4 regions of the Brevibacillus agri genome follow, and region 1 is predicted to be linked to each of the others. Evidence: riboswitches for the same ligand, from Rfam matches in the RefSeq annotation. Region 1 holds a riboswitch; each other region holds the start of a gene.
What was found. Region 1 has a riboswitch for S-adenosylmethionine ahead of BA6348_RS06045 (sugar ABC transporter substrate-binding protein). Riboswitches for the same ligand answer to the same signal wherever they lie in the genome.
Positions count from the first base shown of each region.

Region 2: it holds a riboswitch for S-adenosylmethionine, as region 1 does, so the genes downstream of both, BA6348_RS26390 (methionine ABC transporter ATP-binding protein) here and BA6348_RS06045 (sugar ABC transporter substrate-binding protein) in region 1, are expected to answer to the same signal.
Region 3: it holds a riboswitch for S-adenosylmethionine, as region 1 does, so the genes downstream of both, BA6348_RS09980 (pyridoxal phosphate-dependent aminotransferase) here and BA6348_RS06045 (sugar ABC transporter substrate-binding protein) in region 1, are expected to answer to the same signal.
Region 4: it holds a riboswitch for S-adenosylmethionine, as region 1 does, so the genes downstream of both, metH (methionine synthase) here and BA6348_RS06045 (sugar ABC transporter substrate-binding protein) in region 1, are expected to answer to the same signal.

Region 1 is NZ_CP026363.1:1,205,162-1,209,457, forward strand. Features, by position in the region: gene BA6348_RS27160 (hypothetical protein) at 1-19, shown strand, start outside; gene BA6348_RS06035 (GNAT family N-acetyltransferase) at 13-447, shown strand; gene BA6348_RS06040 (ATP-binding protein) at 468-1,724, opposite strand; SAM riboswitch class I at 1,927-2,047, shown strand; gene BA6348_RS06045 (sugar ABC transporter substrate-binding protein) at 2,165-3,187, shown strand; gene BA6348_RS06050 (sugar ABC transporter ATP-binding protein) at 3,265-4,296, shown strand, end outside.
Region 2 is NZ_CP026363.1:5,364,821-5,369,116, forward strand. Features, by position in the region: gene BA6348_RS26380 (MetQ/NlpA family ABC transporter substrate-binding protein) at 1-306, opposite strand, end outside; gene BA6348_RS26385 (methionine ABC transporter permease) at 366-1,031, opposite strand; gene BA6348_RS26390 (methionine ABC transporter ATP-binding protein) at 1,032-2,045, opposite strand; SAM riboswitch class I at 2,145-2,262, opposite strand; gene BA6348_RS26395 (hypothetical protein) at 2,368-2,631, opposite strand; gene BA6348_RS26975 (hypothetical protein) at 2,777-2,926, opposite strand; partial or broken gene BA6348_RS26400 (LCP family protein) at 2,992-3,997, opposite strand; gene BA6348_RS27590 (hypothetical protein) at 4,187-4,296, shown strand, end outside.
Region 3 is NZ_CP026363.1:2,013,606-2,017,901, reverse strand. Features, by position in the region: partial or broken gene BA6348_RS27995 (hypothetical protein) at 1-50, shown strand, start outside; gene BA6348_RS09990 (LysR family transcriptional regulator substrate-binding protein) at 130-486, shown strand; gene BA6348_RS09985 (hypothetical protein) at 525-995, opposite strand; gene BA6348_RS09980 (pyridoxal phosphate-dependent aminotransferase) at 1,339-2,520, opposite strand; SAM riboswitch class I at 2,609-2,723, opposite strand; gene BA6348_RS09975 (MFS transporter) at 2,820-4,115, opposite strand; gene moaC (cyclic pyranopterin monophosphate synthase MoaC) at 4,119-4,296, opposite strand, start outside.
Region 4 is NZ_CP026363.1:3,673,936-3,678,231, reverse strand. Features, by position in the region: gene argS (arginine--tRNA ligase) at 1-473, opposite strand, end outside; T-box leader at 550-810, opposite strand; gene BA6348_RS18070 (hypothetical protein) at 854-1,348, opposite strand; gene BA6348_RS18065 (hypothetical protein) at 1,562-1,840, shown strand; gene BA6348_RS18060 (YjcZ family sporulation protein) at 1,837-1,944, opposite strand; SAM riboswitch class I at 2,155-2,256, shown strand; gene metH (methionine synthase) at 2,373-4,296, shown strand, end outside.

The sequences.
Region 1 (4,296 bases):
CCGGCCGGAATCGTGCTGAACGGGATATGGAACAGAGGCGGGCGAAAAATCGGCTGGAACGGAGGGACAGGGGTGGCGCCGAAGCACAGGCGCAGCGGAGTCGGGCAAGCGTTGATCGAAGCGACGTTGCAGATTTACCGCGAGCAGGGCGTGGAGCTTGCGGCGCTGGTCGCCATCTCGAGAACGTGCAGGCGGGCGGCTACGCGCTGTACAGGCGGATTTTTGATGAACAGGGAAGGCAAACGACTGCCTTGCTGTTTCAGTGTGAAGCCAGTCCCGGACGAGCAGACCGGGAGGCGATTGTCGCAAGCGCACTGGCCCATGTGTTTGCTCCGCTGGACCAGGAGCTTCATCGCCTCACCGTCAATTTGCCCGTCGCAAATGAGGCAACCACCCGAATTTTGCAAAGTGCGGGCTTTTCCACGCTGGCCGAGCAGGTTTTCATGACCAGGCCACTCGCCTAGCTGCTACTGCGGCTGATGGTACGGAAACGTAATCGTGAACTTGGTGCCGACCTTCGGCTTGCTCGACACGCTCACAGAACCGCCAAACGTGTGAATGACGTGATAGGAATAAGTCAGGCCGAGTCCGGTCCCGCTCGTTTTGGTAGAAAAATAGATCGTGCCAAGTCGTCTGATCTGGCCCTCGTCCATCCCGATGCCGTTGTCCTTGATGACGAGCAGGGCGTTGTTTTTTTCGATGAACAACGACAGGGAGACTTTCCCTTTGGCCGTCTCCGCGCATGCCTCGATGGCGTTTTTGATAAAGTTGACCAGCACCTGCTTGAACTCGTCGGGATTGGCCATGATCGTGACGGGCTTTTCATAAGCTTGCAGCTCCAACTCGACGTTGTTCATGTTGGCAAACGGCAGCATGACCTCGCGGACGACATGGAGCTGCTCGCATACGTCGATCAGCTCGGTGCGCTCCTTGAGCGGCTTGGACAGCGCCAGGTACTCCGTCAAAATCGCTTCCGTGCGCTGAATCTCGTCCATGCTGATGCGAATGTACTGATCGGTTTTCGCAATGTTTCCCGGGTCCTCCTGGATCAGGCGCAAAAATCCTTTGACGGCCGTGAGCGGGTTTCGCACCTCGTGCGCCAGTGAAGCGGCGACGTGGCTCATCGTCTCGATTTTTTCGTTTTGGGCATGGCGAATGAACAATTCCTTGTCTGATACGCATTTGCTAAATAACGACATCAACAGCCAGATGCCGACAAAATTTTGAACGGGAATCACAAGCACATGATAGGGAAGCTGATGGGATACATAGGTGGGAAAATTGAAATAGGTCAACCCCAAATCTATCAGGGAAAAAAGCGCACCCGTCAAAAGAGTAAACAGTGTTTTCCGATAACTGGCTTTGTAGCGTTGATATATCAGGAGGGAGATTGCAAACGTGGCGGCCATTACGAGCATGGCGACCCAGGTGCCTTCGCCGCCCAGATAAAAGCGGTACAGCGCTGATTCGATCAGCACGATCAAGGCGATTCGTACTCCGCCGTAGATCAGAGCGAAAAAGACGATGACGTGCCTGATGTCGAAAATGATTCCTTCGTTGACGCTCGAAGCGAAGGTCATCGCCAGAAACATGCAGACAGAGCTGGTTACGAGAATAAAGCAACGGCTATAGTTACGCATCCGGTCGCGGTAATAGATGTTGAACAAAACAAACGGTGTCAAGGCAAAAAACATTTGCAAGATTAGTTCTTTTAGTAGACTCATTAGACATCCCCATCGCAAATTTGCATGGCTTTTGCTTCAATCTACAAGGTTTCGACAAGACCTTACATAATTCCTCCAAAATTTGGACATCGAGTTGGGATTATTTTGGAGGACAAAAGCTTCAAAAACCTAGTTGACAGATGGGTAAAACAAGGATTATAGTCTGTATATATTAATACAAACGTTGCGAAAATAAAAACTACTCTTATCCAGAGAAGGCTGAGGGAATGGCCCTATGATGCCCGGCAACCTAGCTGGCAAGATCACCGTCTTGCGAGCCAAGGTGCTAACTCCAACAGGTAGCGATACCTGACAGATAAGAGGCGCGAATCTTGTCGATCAAGCCTCTTTCATCTGTTGAAAGAGGCTTTTCCTATTGGAAGGTCGTCGCCTCCTCAGCTTGAAGCTCAGCAGGAAGAAAGAAAAAGGGGGATTTTTCGATGAAAAAGAAACTGGGTCTTGTCACATCAATCGTACTGGCTGCGTCGCTGGCCTTGACCGCTTGCGGCGGGGGAGCGGACACCCAAAATCAGGCGGGAAGCGGCGCTTCCGGCGGCGAGAAGGCGAAGCGCATTGCCTTGATTATGCGCCAAAACGTCGGCACGTTTTCTGCCCAATACATTAACGGCGTGAAGCAGGAAGTCGAGAAAAACGGCGGCGAGCTGACCGTATTCAACGCAGATACCGATTTGTCGAAAATGGCCTCCAACCTCGATGCTGCGGTGAACCAAAATTTTGACGGCATCCTGATTGACCACGGTACGGCGGAAGCGCTGCAGCAAGGCACGCAAAAAGCGGTCGACAAAAAGATCCCGGTTGTGCTGTTCGACACCGATATCAAGCTGCCGGGCGTCCCTGTCGTCGAGCAAGATGACAACAAGCTGGCCGAGTTGAGCCTGGAAAAGCTGGCTGCCGATACGGGCGGCAAAGGCAACATCGTGAAAATTTGGGTAGCGGGCTTTGCGCCGATGGAAAAGCGCCAGGTAACGTATGAAGCATTCCTGAAAAAATACCCGGATATCAAGGAAATCGCCGCGTTTGGCTCGGCAACGAACAACACCGCGCTGGATACGCAAGCGCAGATGGAAGCGATTTTGAAAAAGTATCCGAACAAAGGCGACATTACAGCCGTATGGGCATCGTGGGATGAATTTGCCAAAGGGGCAACCCGTGCGATCCAGCAAGCAGGACGCACCGAGATCAAGGTGTACGGCATCGACCTGAGCGACGAAGACTTGCAACTGATCCAGGAGCCAAACTCTCCTTGGGTCGCGACAGCAGCGGTAGATCCGTCGAATATCGGACGCATTCACGCGCAGACCGTTTTCCAAAAAATGAAAGGCGAGCAAGTGCCAGACAGCGTGAAGCTGAATCCGGTGCTGGTCAAACAGGAAGACTTGCCAAAGGATAAAAAAGTAACGATGGGCGATCTGTCCCAATACGTACAAGAGTGGGGCAAGTAAGCAAATAGAGCTGGTTGGTTTGGCTATTCCCGTTGCTTTTGTCAACGGGAATCTTGTTTATTTAGGGGGTGCGAAAAGTGTCCAGCTTGCAGATGAAAGGGATTGTGAAGCAGTTTTCCGGCGTGCCTGCGTTGCGCTCCGTCGATTTTGAAGTCAAGGCTGGCGAGGTGCACGCGCTGCTCGGAGCGAACGGAGCGGGAAAAAGCACGCTGATGAAAATTCTTACAGGCGCGTATCAGCCGGATGGCGGCAGCATCGCGATTGACGGCAAGGACGTCTCGATCCAATCGCCGCAGGATGCGAAAGCGTTGGGCATCCAGTGCGTCTACCAGGAAGTCGATACGGCGCTGATCCCGTATTTGAGCGTGACGGAAAACATTTTGCTCGACCAGATCGTGTCCAAAAGCAGCAAGGGACTCATGAACTGGCAAGGGCTGCACAAGGAAGCGGAGAGCATTTTGCAAAGCTTCGGCTTTTCCATCCCTGTGCGCATGCTCGTCGAGGAATGTACGCTGTCCGAAAAGCAACTGATCTTGATTGCCCGCGCGACCGTGCAAAAAGCGAAGTACGTCATTTTTGACGAACCGACAGCCCCGTTGAGCACGAAGGAGAGCGAGCGGCTGTTTCTCATTATCGACCAGTTGAAAAAAGCAGGCGTCGGGATCATCTACATTTCCCATCGGCTGCCGGAAATTTTCGAAATCTGCGACCGGATCACGGTCATGCGCGACGGTCAACTGATTGCCACGAGCGAGACGGCCGCTACTACGATGGATGAAGTCATCGGGAACATGCTGGGCAAAAGCTTCGAGGAAGAGTTCCCGAAAGTGGAGCTGCCGATTGGCGAAGTGATCCTGGAAGCGGCCGGAGTGGCTGGCGGCAAGGTGCGCGGTGCGGATGTGAGCGTTCGCGAGGGCGAGATCGTAGGCGTCGTAGGACTTGTCGGGGCAGGGAAGACGGAGCTGGCCCGGCTGCTGTTCGGAGCGGATGCGGCCGAAGCTGGCGAGATCAGGCTGAAAGGCAAGGCGGTACGCCTGCGCTCGCCAAAGGAAGCCGTGGATGCAGGGATCGTCCTCGTCCCGGAGGAGCGGCGAAAAGAAGGCATTTTT
Region 2 (4,296 bases), 1.2 Mb from region 1:
CAGGTAAGGCTTGTGCTGGAAGAAGTTTGCGTCGAGTTGTTTTTCGTTGAGCTGTACGTTTGGTTGTACGTAGTCGGTGAACTCTTGTACTTCCAGGTTTACGCCTTGTTCTTTCAGTTTTGGTGCGATGTGCTTCAGGATTGCTGCGTGTGGAACCGGAGAAGCGCCTACTTTCAATGTCACTTCTTGTTGTCCGCCTTGTGCGCCGCCTTCGGCTGGAGCTGGAGCAGTCTCCGTTTTGCCTCCGCACGCTGCCAAAGAAAATGCCAATACGGTAGAAAGTACAGATACGACTAGCTTTTTCATAAATGATTTCCCCCTACTTTTTTTGATCTTTGTACTTGCAAACTTCTATGGGAAAGACCTTACTTGCGGCTGAAACGCAATACCAGGCGATCACCCAGCGACTGTAAGATCTGCACCAACACGAGCAAAATGACGACAGTGACAATCATGACATCGGTCTGGAAGCGCTGATAACCGTAACGGATAGCCAAGTCGCCCAGACCGCCGCCGCCGATTACCCCGGACATGGCCGTGTAGGACACGAGCGCAACGGTCGTAATCGTAATTCCGGCCACCAGTCCCGGACGAGACTCTGGCAGCAGGACGTTCCAGATGATTTGCCAATTGGACGCCCCCATCGACTGGGCGGCCTCAATGACTCCGCGATCTACCTCGCGCAGAGAGGTTTCCACCAGCCGCGCAAAAAACGGGGCGGCCCCGATCACGAGCGGCGGAATCGCTCCGAGTACGCCGAGCGAAGTGCCGACGATCAGTTTCGTGACCGGAATCAGCAAGATCATCAGAATGATGAACGGCACGGAACGCAATACGTTGACGATGAATGAAGCAACCGAGTAAAACGCCTTGTTTTGCAGCAACTGTCCACGTGAAGTAAGGAATAAAATGATTCCCAGCGGCAAGCCGATCAGGATCGTAAACAACGTGGAGAAACCCAGCATCGTCAGTGTGTCTAGTGTACCCTCAGCGATCTCCGACCAATCCACATTTTCCATTGTCCAGTCCATCTATATCACCTCTACTTCCAAACCACGCTGACGCAACGTCTCGATGGTTTTTTCGTTTTGACGGACATCGCCTTCCAGTTCGACGACCAGTTGGCCGTACGGCGTATCCTTCATGCGGGAAATCGTTCCCTGCAAAATGCTGAATACTGTGCCTGTCTCCTGCATCGTCTGGAACAAAATCGGCTGGTACGTCTTTTCTCCCAGGAAGGTGACGCGCGCAATCGTGCGGTTCCCCGCTGCTTTTTCGTGCGCGACAGCTTCGCGCAGCTCGGTGGAATCTGCCACCTGCTCGACAAATTCCTGCGTAGTCGGATGCTGCGGCTTGAGAAACACGTCCAGCACCTCGCCCGACTCGACGATTTTTCCGCCGTCGATCACGCCTACGCGGTCGCAAATGGAGCGGATGACGTGCATCTCGTGCGTAATCAGCACGATGGTCAATCCCAGCTTGCGGTTGATGTCCAAAAGCAGCGCCAAAATCGAGTTGGTCGTCTGCGGATCGAGCGCCGAGGTCGCTTCGTCACACAGCAGCACTTTCGGATCGTTTGCCAGCGCCCGCGCGATGCCGACGCGCTGCTTCTGGCCGCCGGACAACTGGGACGGGTATTTGTCCCGGTGCGCTTCCAGCCCTACCAGCTTGAGCAGATCGTCCACTTTTTTCTGAATCTCCGCCTTCGGACGCTTGGCCAGCTTGAGCGGAAACGCGACATTTTCCCCGACGGTGGACGAGGACAGCAGGTTGAAGTGCTGGAAAATCATCCCGATCTCGCGGCGCTTTTCCTGCAGCTTGACATCGTCGAGCTTGGTCAGGTCGACCCCATCGACGATGACTTGTCCCGACGTAGGGCGCTCCAGCAGGTTGATGCAGCGGATCAAGGTACTTTTCCCCGCCCCGGAATGGCCGATAATCCCGTAAATTTCCCCTTTATCTATAGAAAGATCAATCCCGAGCAACGCCGGAATCGTCTTGCCCTGCACTTGATAGCTTTTATGCAAATTTTTCAATTGAATCAACGCATCCACCTCCCAGCAAAATCCTTGTGAAAAACGTAAAAACCCCTTTTTCATAAACGAAAAAGGGGCTGCAACGCATGTATACGTTCGCATCCACCCTTCTCATCTATCAAGATCCAACCAATCTTGTAGGAATTGGCACCGCGACGTCCATTTCAAAAAATGAACCGGTTGCCGGGCTTCATCGGGCCTGTCCCTCCGCCTCTCTTGATAAGAAAGATTTCCACGTATATTATGTTCGTTTTTCATATTTTCATGATACAAACCGGATTATATCCTTTTTGAAAATATCCCGTCAATAGCAATCACAGGAAAAACTTTTTTAATCCATTACTCCGTTGCGAATGATGGTGGCATTGACGTGAAAATGAAACGTCGCTTTCTCAAGGATTCTCGCCTTCAAGCGTATGCGAATATCGAACACCGGCGGCGATACTTGCTCCAGCTTGATTCGGGCGTTGCTGGAAATCGTGTCAAAAGCAAGGTGCACCATATCCTTGGGATTGCCGCGGTTCTTGTCGGTCTTCCCGAAAATTTGCGCCGGGACGGACGTGTCGTAGCTGCCAATCCGGAATTTCCCGTGCACGAGCTTGATGAGAAACGCTTCCTTGGGCGATAGCCTTCGAGCAGGCGCTGAATCGCCTCCTGGGTGTGATAGACCCGATTGCTCCCGGCTCCCCCGAGCTGCCGCTCCACTTCCCCTATGCTTGCCTCAGCCAGACAAATTTCTCTCAGCTTCGGGATGAGCTCGCTGTAAACGACTTGGCATCCGCCATGCTGGTCAAAAAATACAGCCGCATGCGGCCGTCCGGCTCGTCGATATGTTCCGTTCGCAAGTCCCCTGTATGGGAAAACCATTTACGCGCAATCTCCTGGTCCATTCCCCTCACCCCCATACATAGCAAATCATGGTTAGTCTGCCCGAAAACACAAAAAAACAGCACGCTCAATTTGGCGTGCTGTTTTCGTTGCTATCGGTCGTGCTATTCGTTTGCGAAACCGCTTCTTCTGCTGGCGGTTCCAGCTTTCCTTGATAAAAGACTGGATCTGGTCGACATCCGGAATGAGCACCGCGCCTGCCCGATGGGATTCGCGGAACATCCCCATTGGCGGCAATTGGTAGTTGCCTGGCTCCGCGGTGTTTAATTTCAGCCCAAGCGCAGACAGCCTCAGCATATCCATGGAACTGATATTCGTCTGGATATACGGCGTCACTTCTTTCAGGATGGACGGCAATTGAATCAAGGTCGTGCCGCTCTTCATCTGGCTCACCACAGCCGTCAGCAGCTTGCGCTGACGCTCTGTGCGCGTGTAGTCCGATGTGGCGTCATGGCGAAAACGAACGTATTGCAGAGCCTTGTTGCCATCCAGTTGCTGCAGTCCCTTTTTCAAATTGATGTCGTAGATGCCTTTATCGGTCGGGTCGTGATAGTACATATTTTTTTCCACATCAATCTCGACACCACCGACAGAGTCAATCAAAGCCTTGAAGCCTTCAAAGTCGGTGATGACGTAGCGGTCCACCGGAAGCCCTGTAAACTGGCTGACGGTCTTCATCGCCAGTTCCGGTCCGCCCTCCACGATCGCCGAGTTGATGCGCGAGCTGCCGTTCCCCGGAATGTCTACGTACGTGTCGCGCAAAATGGAAAATACGTCGTAGCGCTTGGAGGCCGGGTCGATACTGACGAGCATCATCGAGTCCGAACGGGGAGTCCGTTATTTTTCATTCCCCTGCGGTCCACACCCATCAACAGGATGTTCACCCGCTCTTCGCCATCCCATTCCGGAATCTCCGCCGCTTTCGTCGCGGCACCGCCATCCGGCGGGGCTGGCCGAATGACATTCGGCTCTTGAATATTGTGAGCAAACTGATAAAAAGAGTATCCGTAATAACCTGCTGTCGCGGCAATCGCGACAAACATCAGGAGCAACACCCGTTTCCACATTCGCATAAAGAACTACTCCACCTTTTATTCTCTGTATCACATGAACTCATCTCACCACTTGTTTAGTATACTCGAATCTATAGGATGTGGAGCAGCCTTTATTTGGGTGCTTTTCACTTTTTATATTTTTATGTTTGCAATGTTTAAAATATTCGTTATACTACAAGCAACACAATCCCAAAGGGGTGACCGGCCGTGATTTCTCCCACTTCCTTTTTGCAGCGGTATCCGCGAGAAGCCCTGTTCTTCCTGGTTGCGAGCTTCATCAACTCTTCCGGCAGCGCTTTCATGTGGCCGCTTACCAC
Region 3 (4,296 bases), 810 kb from region 1:
CTATTGTTTCGCTGTCCATGCAGCCCCAGGAAGGCTTGCACGTCATTCCGCTGCTGGCGGACGAGCTGCGTCTGGTTCTCTCTCCGCAAAATCCGCTGGCGCAAAAAAAAGACAATCGAACTGGCCGATTTGCAATCCGAGCCGTTCCTCATCCACGAAGCCGGCTCCACCTCCCGCGAGCTGGCCGAACGCTGGGCCCAGGAAAACCAGTTGCGCTGGCAAGTGCGCATGGAGCTTGGGGCGATCGAGACGATCAAGGAAGCGACGAAGCACAATATGGGCGTCAGCATCCTCCCCTATCGCAGCGTCGTGCGCGAAGGCGAAACGGGCGAGCTGGTCATTCGCGAGCTGCCTGGCTACGTCAACCGCAGACATATTTGCCTCGTCTATCGTCAGGATGACCTCTTGCCTTATCCGGTGACCAGCTTCATCCGTTTTTTGCAGCACCGCCGCCTACCAGACGCAAAAAGCCCCTCTCCGCTGTAAAAGGGAAAGGGGCGAATATGTAATTCGATGGGAACACTCTACGCGATGCGGACAACCCGCTTTTTTTCCACTTGCGGCAGGAAGGACAAATCCACATAAGAACGCGCTTCCTCCAGCCCGATGTCTTCTGCCAAAAGCAGCGCTTCTTCCTGGAAGGTAGGCGTACAGCTTCCTTCGTTCAGTTCACAGAGACGCTTCAGGCGTTTCAGGCGCTCTGCGCACTTTTCAGCCCGCATGCATTCATTGGCAAGCTCACATACATTGACGTGGCGCGCGTCTGCGATCATGCTGATGTCGTCCACATGCACAATCAGCCGCTTGCCTTCTTCTGTCACGAAGCCGATCGAGCAAAAATGCGCACCTGACATTTCCAAACGAGTGAGAACCACATTGGTGAAAACCTCTCCTGTGCGCAGTCGAACTTGAGCTGCTTCAATGGCTCCACCGATCTTCCGCTCGTTGGCGATCACCGTGTACATGTCAGTGTAACCGTTAATCTGATAGCGCATAGTACCCTCCCGCTCCTGATGAGATCAATTATCATTAACATCGTATAATGAAAATCATTATCTGTCAACGATGAGAATGATTTTTATTACTACTGCACGTCTTATGGTGCGGGAGGGGGGTTCGACTGGTAATGGATTGACAAGCAGGTGATAAAGCGTGGGCAGTGGACGGCGCGGGCAAGGGGGCAACGCAGACAAGCGCAGGTCAACATGGGGAAACATGGATGATCCTGAGATACGCGAGCAACCGACCAACGCACCCCCGGCAGTCTCACGCAACGCAGCCCCCAAAAACAAAACCACACTCCCCACCCCCAGGAAGTGTGGTCACCCGCTCTCCTACTTACTTCGTTTTCGCAAAAAGCCCCAACTGTTCGATCCGCTGAACCGCTTCGGCCAGGCGTTGTTCGTCCGACAGCAGGGCGGCGCGAACGTAGCCTTCGCCGCTTGGGCCGAAGCCGACGCCTGGTGCGACGACTACATGTGCTTTTTCCAGCAGCAAATCCGAGAACTCCACCGAAGTAAAGCCAGCCGGGACGGGGAGCCAGGCGAAAAACGAGCCTTGCGATGGCGGGGCCTGCCAGCCGATGCGGTGCAGATTGGAGAACAGCGCATTGCGGCGGCCTTCGTAGACGGCTACCAGATCGCGGACGCACTGCTGCGAGTCTGTCATCGCTTTGGCTGCGGCCATTTGGACCGCTCCAAACAGGCTGACGAAGTAATGGTCCTGAATCAGATTGATGAGCCTTACCAGCTCGCGGTTGCCGACCATCGCGCCTACGCGCCAGCCGGCCATATTGTACGTTTTGGACAACGTGTAAAACTCCACGCCCACCTCTTTTGCCCCCGGCACCTGCATGAAGCTGACAGGCTTTTTGCCGTCGTAGCTGATCGCGCCGTACGCGAAGTCGTGGCAGACGACGATCTCGTGCTTGCGCGCAAACTGGACGGTTTCCTCGTAAAATTCAAACGGGGCGTTCACCGCTGTCGGGTTATTCGGATAGTTCAAAAACATCAGCTTGGCGCGGTCCAAATCGGCTTGCGGGATTTTGCTGTAGTCAGGCAAAAACTGATTTTCGGCCGTCAGCGGCATCATCGACATCCGGCCGTTTACGACCGCTACGCCGGACCAGTAATCCGGGTAGCCAGGGTCCGGTACGAGTGCCACATCGCCTGCGTTCATCAGCACCTGGCAAATTTCCACGAGGCCGGTTTTGCTTCCGAACAGGATCGCCACCTCTTCCTCCGGGTCGAGGTCCACGTCAAATTGTTGCTTGTACCAGTGCGCGACTGCCTGCTTCAGCTCCAGTCGGCCGGAAAATGGCGGGTATTTGTGATGCAGCGGATTTTCTGCCTGTGCCTTCAGCTCTTCCACAATGTGCGGCGGCGTAGGCAGGTCCGGGTTTCCTTGGCCCAGATTAATGACGTCATGCCCACAAGCGATGACTTTGTTTACTTTTGCCACCAATGTCGCAAAAAACTGGGTCGGGAGCCGATCAATCATGTCGGAAGGTTGGATGCGCATCTGTCTTCAGTTCCTTTCTTTTTAGGCCAATGTACAGCAAAAACCCCCTCTTTCCGTACAGAAAAAGGGGGAGATCAGCTTGGTCACGTCCTTATCTGTCAGGAATTATCCTGCTGGAATTGGCACAGCATCTGCAACGCGCAAGCGCGCAGATCCGCTGCCGGGCTTCATAGGGCCAGTCCCTCCGCCTCTCTTCATAAGTAAATCACACGGAATATACTGTTTTTAATCTTCTTCATACTACATTGCGGGCTCCGAACGTGTCAAGACGCTTCGCGAGGCCCGCGAATTTTTCCTGGCTACATCTTTTCTACGGTCGCGGCTGGCACTTTTCGGGTGCGACCTTGAAACGAGCTGTGCAGGGCGAAAAACGCGACAGACATTAGCGCCAGCCCCGCCATGATGTACAAAAGTCCTTGTGCCTGAAAATGCTGGAAAATGACCGCTCCGAGCAATGGGCCGAGCATGCGTCCCGCAGAGCCTGTGCCGGAGATCAGCCCTTGGATGAAGCCTTCTCGCCCCTGTGGCGTAAACTCTGCTGCCACGGCAGGCACGGCCGGCCAGACGAGCATTTCTCCAAGCGTCATGATGAACATCCCGGCGACAAAGCCGGCGTAGGAGGTCGTCTGCGACAAAATCAGCATCGACAGCACGAACACGTAGGAGCCGAGCAGCATCTGCGCTCGCAGCGTGCGGGCGAAGCGGCCAATGACCCAGGCGATCAGCGGCTGGCCGAACAAAATCAGGCCGCCGTTGATCGTCCAGAGCAAGCTGTACTGACGCAAGGAAATGCCCAACGATTGCATGTAGGTCGACAACACCGTCGTCCACTGGACGTAGACAATCCAACTGATTAACAGCCCGCTGCACAAGAGCAGTAGGGCGCCCCACGCCACTTTTTTCGTCGGCAGTTGCTGTAGCGGCGAAAGCGCCTCAACTGGCTTCGGCTTGGCAGCGCTTTGGACAGCAGCGGCGGGAGTGCCTGCGGTATTGGCTTGCTCCGCCCGATAGCCCCGCTCTGCAACTGCCTTGAGCTGCCGAGGCAAAATGAGCACGAACATGACGAGCACGATGACTTGCGAGATCGCGTTGCCAAAAAACGTCCAGGCAAACGAAATGCTCGCCAGCAAGCCGCCGAGGGCAGAGCCAGCCGCCACCCCGGCGTTGAGCGCGACGTAGATCATGTTGATCCCTTTGCGCCCGCCTTCCGGCCACAGCACGACAGCGAGTGCATTCATCACCGGAGAGAGCGTGCCGTAAAACAGCCCGTTCAGCAACAACAAGATCGTGTACAGCGTAAAGTCATGCGTGACGCCAAGCCCGACGGAAATCAGAATGACGCCGATCGAGGCAAAAACGATCGTGCGCATTTTCCCCCAACGGTCGAACAGCATGCCACCTGCGATGCTGCCGATCAAAAAAGCCCCCTGGTTCAATAACAGCAAAAAGCCCGCTACGGTCAGCGGCTTCCCTAAATAATCGTGGATATAGATGGTGACAAGCGGCCAAATACAAGCCATTCCGGTAGAAAAAATGATCGCAGCAATCGCCAGAAGACGAATGCTGCTCGGATAGGATTGCCATTTCTGTTTCATGGTTTAGTTCTCTCCCCGACGAAAATCGCCGCTTTTCCCGCCTGTTTTGCTCACCAAGCAAGTCGGACCGATTACCATGCCTTTGTCCATCGCCTTGCACATATCGTACACCGTAAGAGCTGCGACACTGACAGCCGTCAAAGCTTCCATTTCCACGCCCGTTTTTCCCGTCGTCCGCACA
Region 4 (4,296 bases), 2.5 Mb from region 1:
ACAGGCTGGTAACCGCGTTTTTCCATGATGTTCGCAATCGCGTTTCCGATCACGGTAGAGCGCAGATGGCCCATGGAAAACGGCTTGGCGATGTTCGGCGAGGACAGGTCGATTGGCACTTTGCGGCCCTGGCCTACCTGGCTGCTGCCGTAGGCGCTGCCTTGCTCAAGGATCGTTCCGATCACTTGCGCCGCCACATTTTCCTGATCGAGAAACAGGTTGACGTAAGGGCCGACTGCTTGGGCAGAGCGCAGTGGCGCTCCTTCGATTTTTTCGGCAAGCTCTGTGGCGATCATCGGTGGCGCTTTGCGGAGCGCTTTTGCGAGCTGGAAGCAAGGGAAGGCGATATCTCCCATCGCAGGGTTTGGCGGCGTTTCCAGCATGCCGTAAACTGTTTCTGTTGGGAAGGTGTCCACACCGAGAGAGGTGAGGGCAGCGGCGATTTTTTCCGCGACTTGGTGCTTGTAGCTCATTGTGATTCTCCTTTCAAAATGGGAAAAAGCTTAAGGGACGCAAAAGAAAACAAAAAAACCTCCGCGTCTCCTGGATAAAAGAGACGAGAGGTTGTGCTCCCGCGGTGCCACTCTTGTTGTTTTCGCCTGCATGCGTGCATCAGGCAAAAACCGCTTTGTGCTGCTGTAACGGGCAGGCCCGGCAAAACCCTACGCGATCCGGGCGCGATTTGCTTCGCCGGATGTTCAGGCCGCATCTCCGAGGGGCGCTTCCTCGCGTGGTTCGGCATCGGGCTTCCACCATCCCCGACTCGCTACAGCCTCATTCCAGGAGTACTTTCCTCATCAACGATTCGCTTGTTTCTCTAGCATTATAGCCGTTTTTGGTGCCAGGATGCAACTTACTCTTCGGCTTTTTTCAAAATCTTGTCGAGCTCGGCGAAATATTGCTTCGTCAGCTTTTCTTTTTCTTCCGCGCTCATAGTTTCCGCGTTCATCCACTGCTGCTTGTAAAGCTCCAGTTGCTCCACCATCGCCAGCTCGGCCGCCGCCTCCTCGTCCAGATCGTAGTTCTCGGATGGATCAAACGGAATGAGCCGATTGTCGTTGCCGCTGCGCAGGTAGGGGGAGCGCCAGTTTTCCGGGAAGCGGTACGGCTGCTCGCCGAACATCAGTCCCAGGACGTCATCGGAGTCAATCGGCAGGAAGTGATCGTAGTTGTCCCTGCGGCCCCCTTCCGACAGGTTGATATGGGACAAAAAGTAGCGCAAATAATGTTCTCCTGTTTCGGTATGCTTTACGATGGAGTAGCTTTCAAATTCGGAGCTTTCCAGTTCTTTTATCGTTTCTATACAGGACAGAAATTCGTCCTTTTCACGCGCGAGCAGAGCGTCCATTGTCGATCGTTCCTTTCATCGGTTTGGGTAGCCTCATGATAGCAAAAGCGTTTCGCTCTGACAATGAAGGCAGAGCGGTCAAGTGCCATCCTGTTGAAAAAAGTTAACTAACGATGCTTCTCACAAAAAGCCCGTAGCTGGATCAATGGCGGCGAGAAGGCAACGGTCGCGCCTGCGGCAGCAGAAAAAGTCGCGCAAGCCTTTTGGAAAACGATGGTGGGGGAAGAAGCCGACGTTTACGAGCGCCAGGCGACAGAGGTTTATGCGGATGAGCATTGGCGCAACAGAACGTGGATGAACGTCAGCGACCAGCGGATGGAAAACGGCAAGCCTGTCCCGTATGACGTCCTGACCGTCCAGGTGGACAAGCGTGAGCGCGTCGCCTTTTACGGCAGGCGGTCTGGCTGCGATCGCACTGTCCATGACATGAAAAAAGAGGCTATCCCTTCAAGCCAAGGCAAGGGGGATAGCCTCTTCCTGTCATTTACTTAGCAGTCGTCGTTCGAACACCCGACAATGACCAGCAGGATAAACAGTACGAGCACCAATGCGAAGCTGTCTCCAAAGATGCCGTGTCCGCAGTAAGATGTACTCACGTTTGTTCCCCCTCCTTTCCGTTATGCTACAGTCTATACACGAACGCACAGATTGGCGTGGGCGAATGCCCGGTATGCGCAAAAATGGGCGCAGAAGAGCGGGAAGAGTGTAAAGAATAGACAAATTCTCAATTGACGAAGACTTTTCGCGGTGTTAAGATACTTTCAAACATCAAACCTGAAAGCAAAAAATGAATAGCATAGTAACAACTCTTATCAAGAGAGGCAGAGGGACTGGCCTGATGAAGCCTCGGCAACCGGTTAAAATCCGGTGCCAATTCCAGCAAAGCTACGTGCTTTGAAAGATGAGAGGATGGTTCAGGCGCAAGTGTATCCGCGGACAAATCCTCTTCTTTCAAAGAAGAGGATTTTTTGATGCAAAAAACGGCTGAGAATAAACCGACGCAAGGGAGAAAAGGAGCACGTCAATGAAACCCACTTTTCGCGAACAGCTTTCCCGGAAAATTCTGATTCTGGACGGTGCGATGGGCACCATGCTGCAGCAGGCGAACCTGACCGCCGATGATTTTGGCGGCGAAGCGTACGACGGCTGCAACGAGCTGCTGAATTTGACCAGGCCCGATGTGATTCGCTCCATCCATGAAAAATATTTGGAAGCGGGAGCGGACATCGTGGAGACCAATACATTCGGGGCGACTTCGGTCGTGTTGGCCGAATACGATGTCGCGGACAAGGACCTGGAAATCAATATCGCCGCTGCCCGTCTGGCGAAGGAAGCAGTCGATGCCTACTCCACAGCCGAATGGCCGCGCTACGTGGCGGGGGCGATGGGGCCGACGACGAAAACGCTGGCACTGACAGGCGGCGTCACTTTCGAGGAACTGGTGGAGTCGTACTACCGCCAGGCAAAAGGGTTGATTATCGGCGGGGTGGACGTCCTGTTGCTGGAGACGTCGCAGGATACGCTGAACGTCAAGGCAGGCGGGATCGGCATTCGCCAGGCGTTTGAAGAACTGAACGTAGAACTGCCGGTGATGCTGTCCGGAACGATCGAGCCGATGGGTACGACTTTGGCGGGGCAAAACATTGAAGCGTTCTACATCTCGCTTGAGCACCTGAAGCCCGTGACGATCGGCCTGAACTGTGCGACAGGGCCGGAATTTATGCGCGACCATCTGCGCACGTTGTCCGGCTTGGCCCAATGTGGGGTAAGCTGCTATCCAAACGCCGGGCTGCCGGACGAAAACGGGCACTACCACGAGACGCCGCAAGGACTTGCTGCGAAAATGCGCGCTTTTGCCGAGCAAGGCTGGCTGAACGTGGCAGGCGGCTGCTGCGGAACGACGCCTGACCACATCCGGGCAATGGCGGAGGCGCTCAAAGACTGCAAGCCGCGCCAGGCAACAGAGCAGGCGGTCAGTGCCGTATCCGGCATCGAGGTCGTCTACGTCGAGGACGACAATCGCCCGCTTCTGGTCGGGGAGCGCACGAACGTCATCGGCTCGAAAAAATTCCGCGATCTGATCGCAGCAGGGCAGTACGAGGAAGCGTCCGACATCGCCCGCGCCCAGGTGAAGCGCGGGGCGCACGTCATCGACATTTGCCTGGCTGACCCGGATCGCGACGAGTATGCGGACATGGAAAAGTTTTTGCAGTTCGTCGTGAAAAAGGTCAAGGCTCCGCTCATGATCGACTCGACAGACGCGAAAGTGATGGAGCTGGGCTTGCGTTATTCCCAGGGAAAAGCGATTCTCAACTCGATCAACCTGGAGGACGGACTGGAGCGCTTTGAAGAAGTGGCTCCGCTAATCCGCAAGTTCGGGGCGGCCGTCGTCGTCGGGACGATCGAGGAAGCCGGAATGGCGATCACCCGCGAGAAAAAGCTTGAGGTCGCGAAGCGCTCCTATGACATATTGGTCAACCAGTACGGCATCCCGCCGCAGGATATCATTTTTGACCCGCTCGTCTTTCCGGTAGGGACGGGAGATGAACAGTACATCGGCTCCGCGCGGGAGACGGTGGAGGGGATTCGCCTCATTAAAGAAGCGATGCCACAGTGCAAGACGATTCTTGGCGTCAGCAACGTTTCCTTCGGTTTGCCGCCAGCGGGACGCGAAGTGCTCAACGCGGTGTTTTTGTACCATACGACGCTCGCCGGACTTGATTTTGCCATCGTCAATACGGAGAAGCTGGAGCGCTACGCTTCGATCCCGGAGGACGAGCGCAAGCTGGCGGAAGCGCTGCTGTTTGAAACAAACGACGAGACATTGGCAGCCTTTACGGAGTTTTACCGCCAGAAGAAAAAAGAAGTGCGCGTGGAAGCTTCCTCGCTGACGCTGGAAGAGCGGCTGGCCCGCTATGTGGTGGAAGGCTCGAAGGACGGCCTGGTCG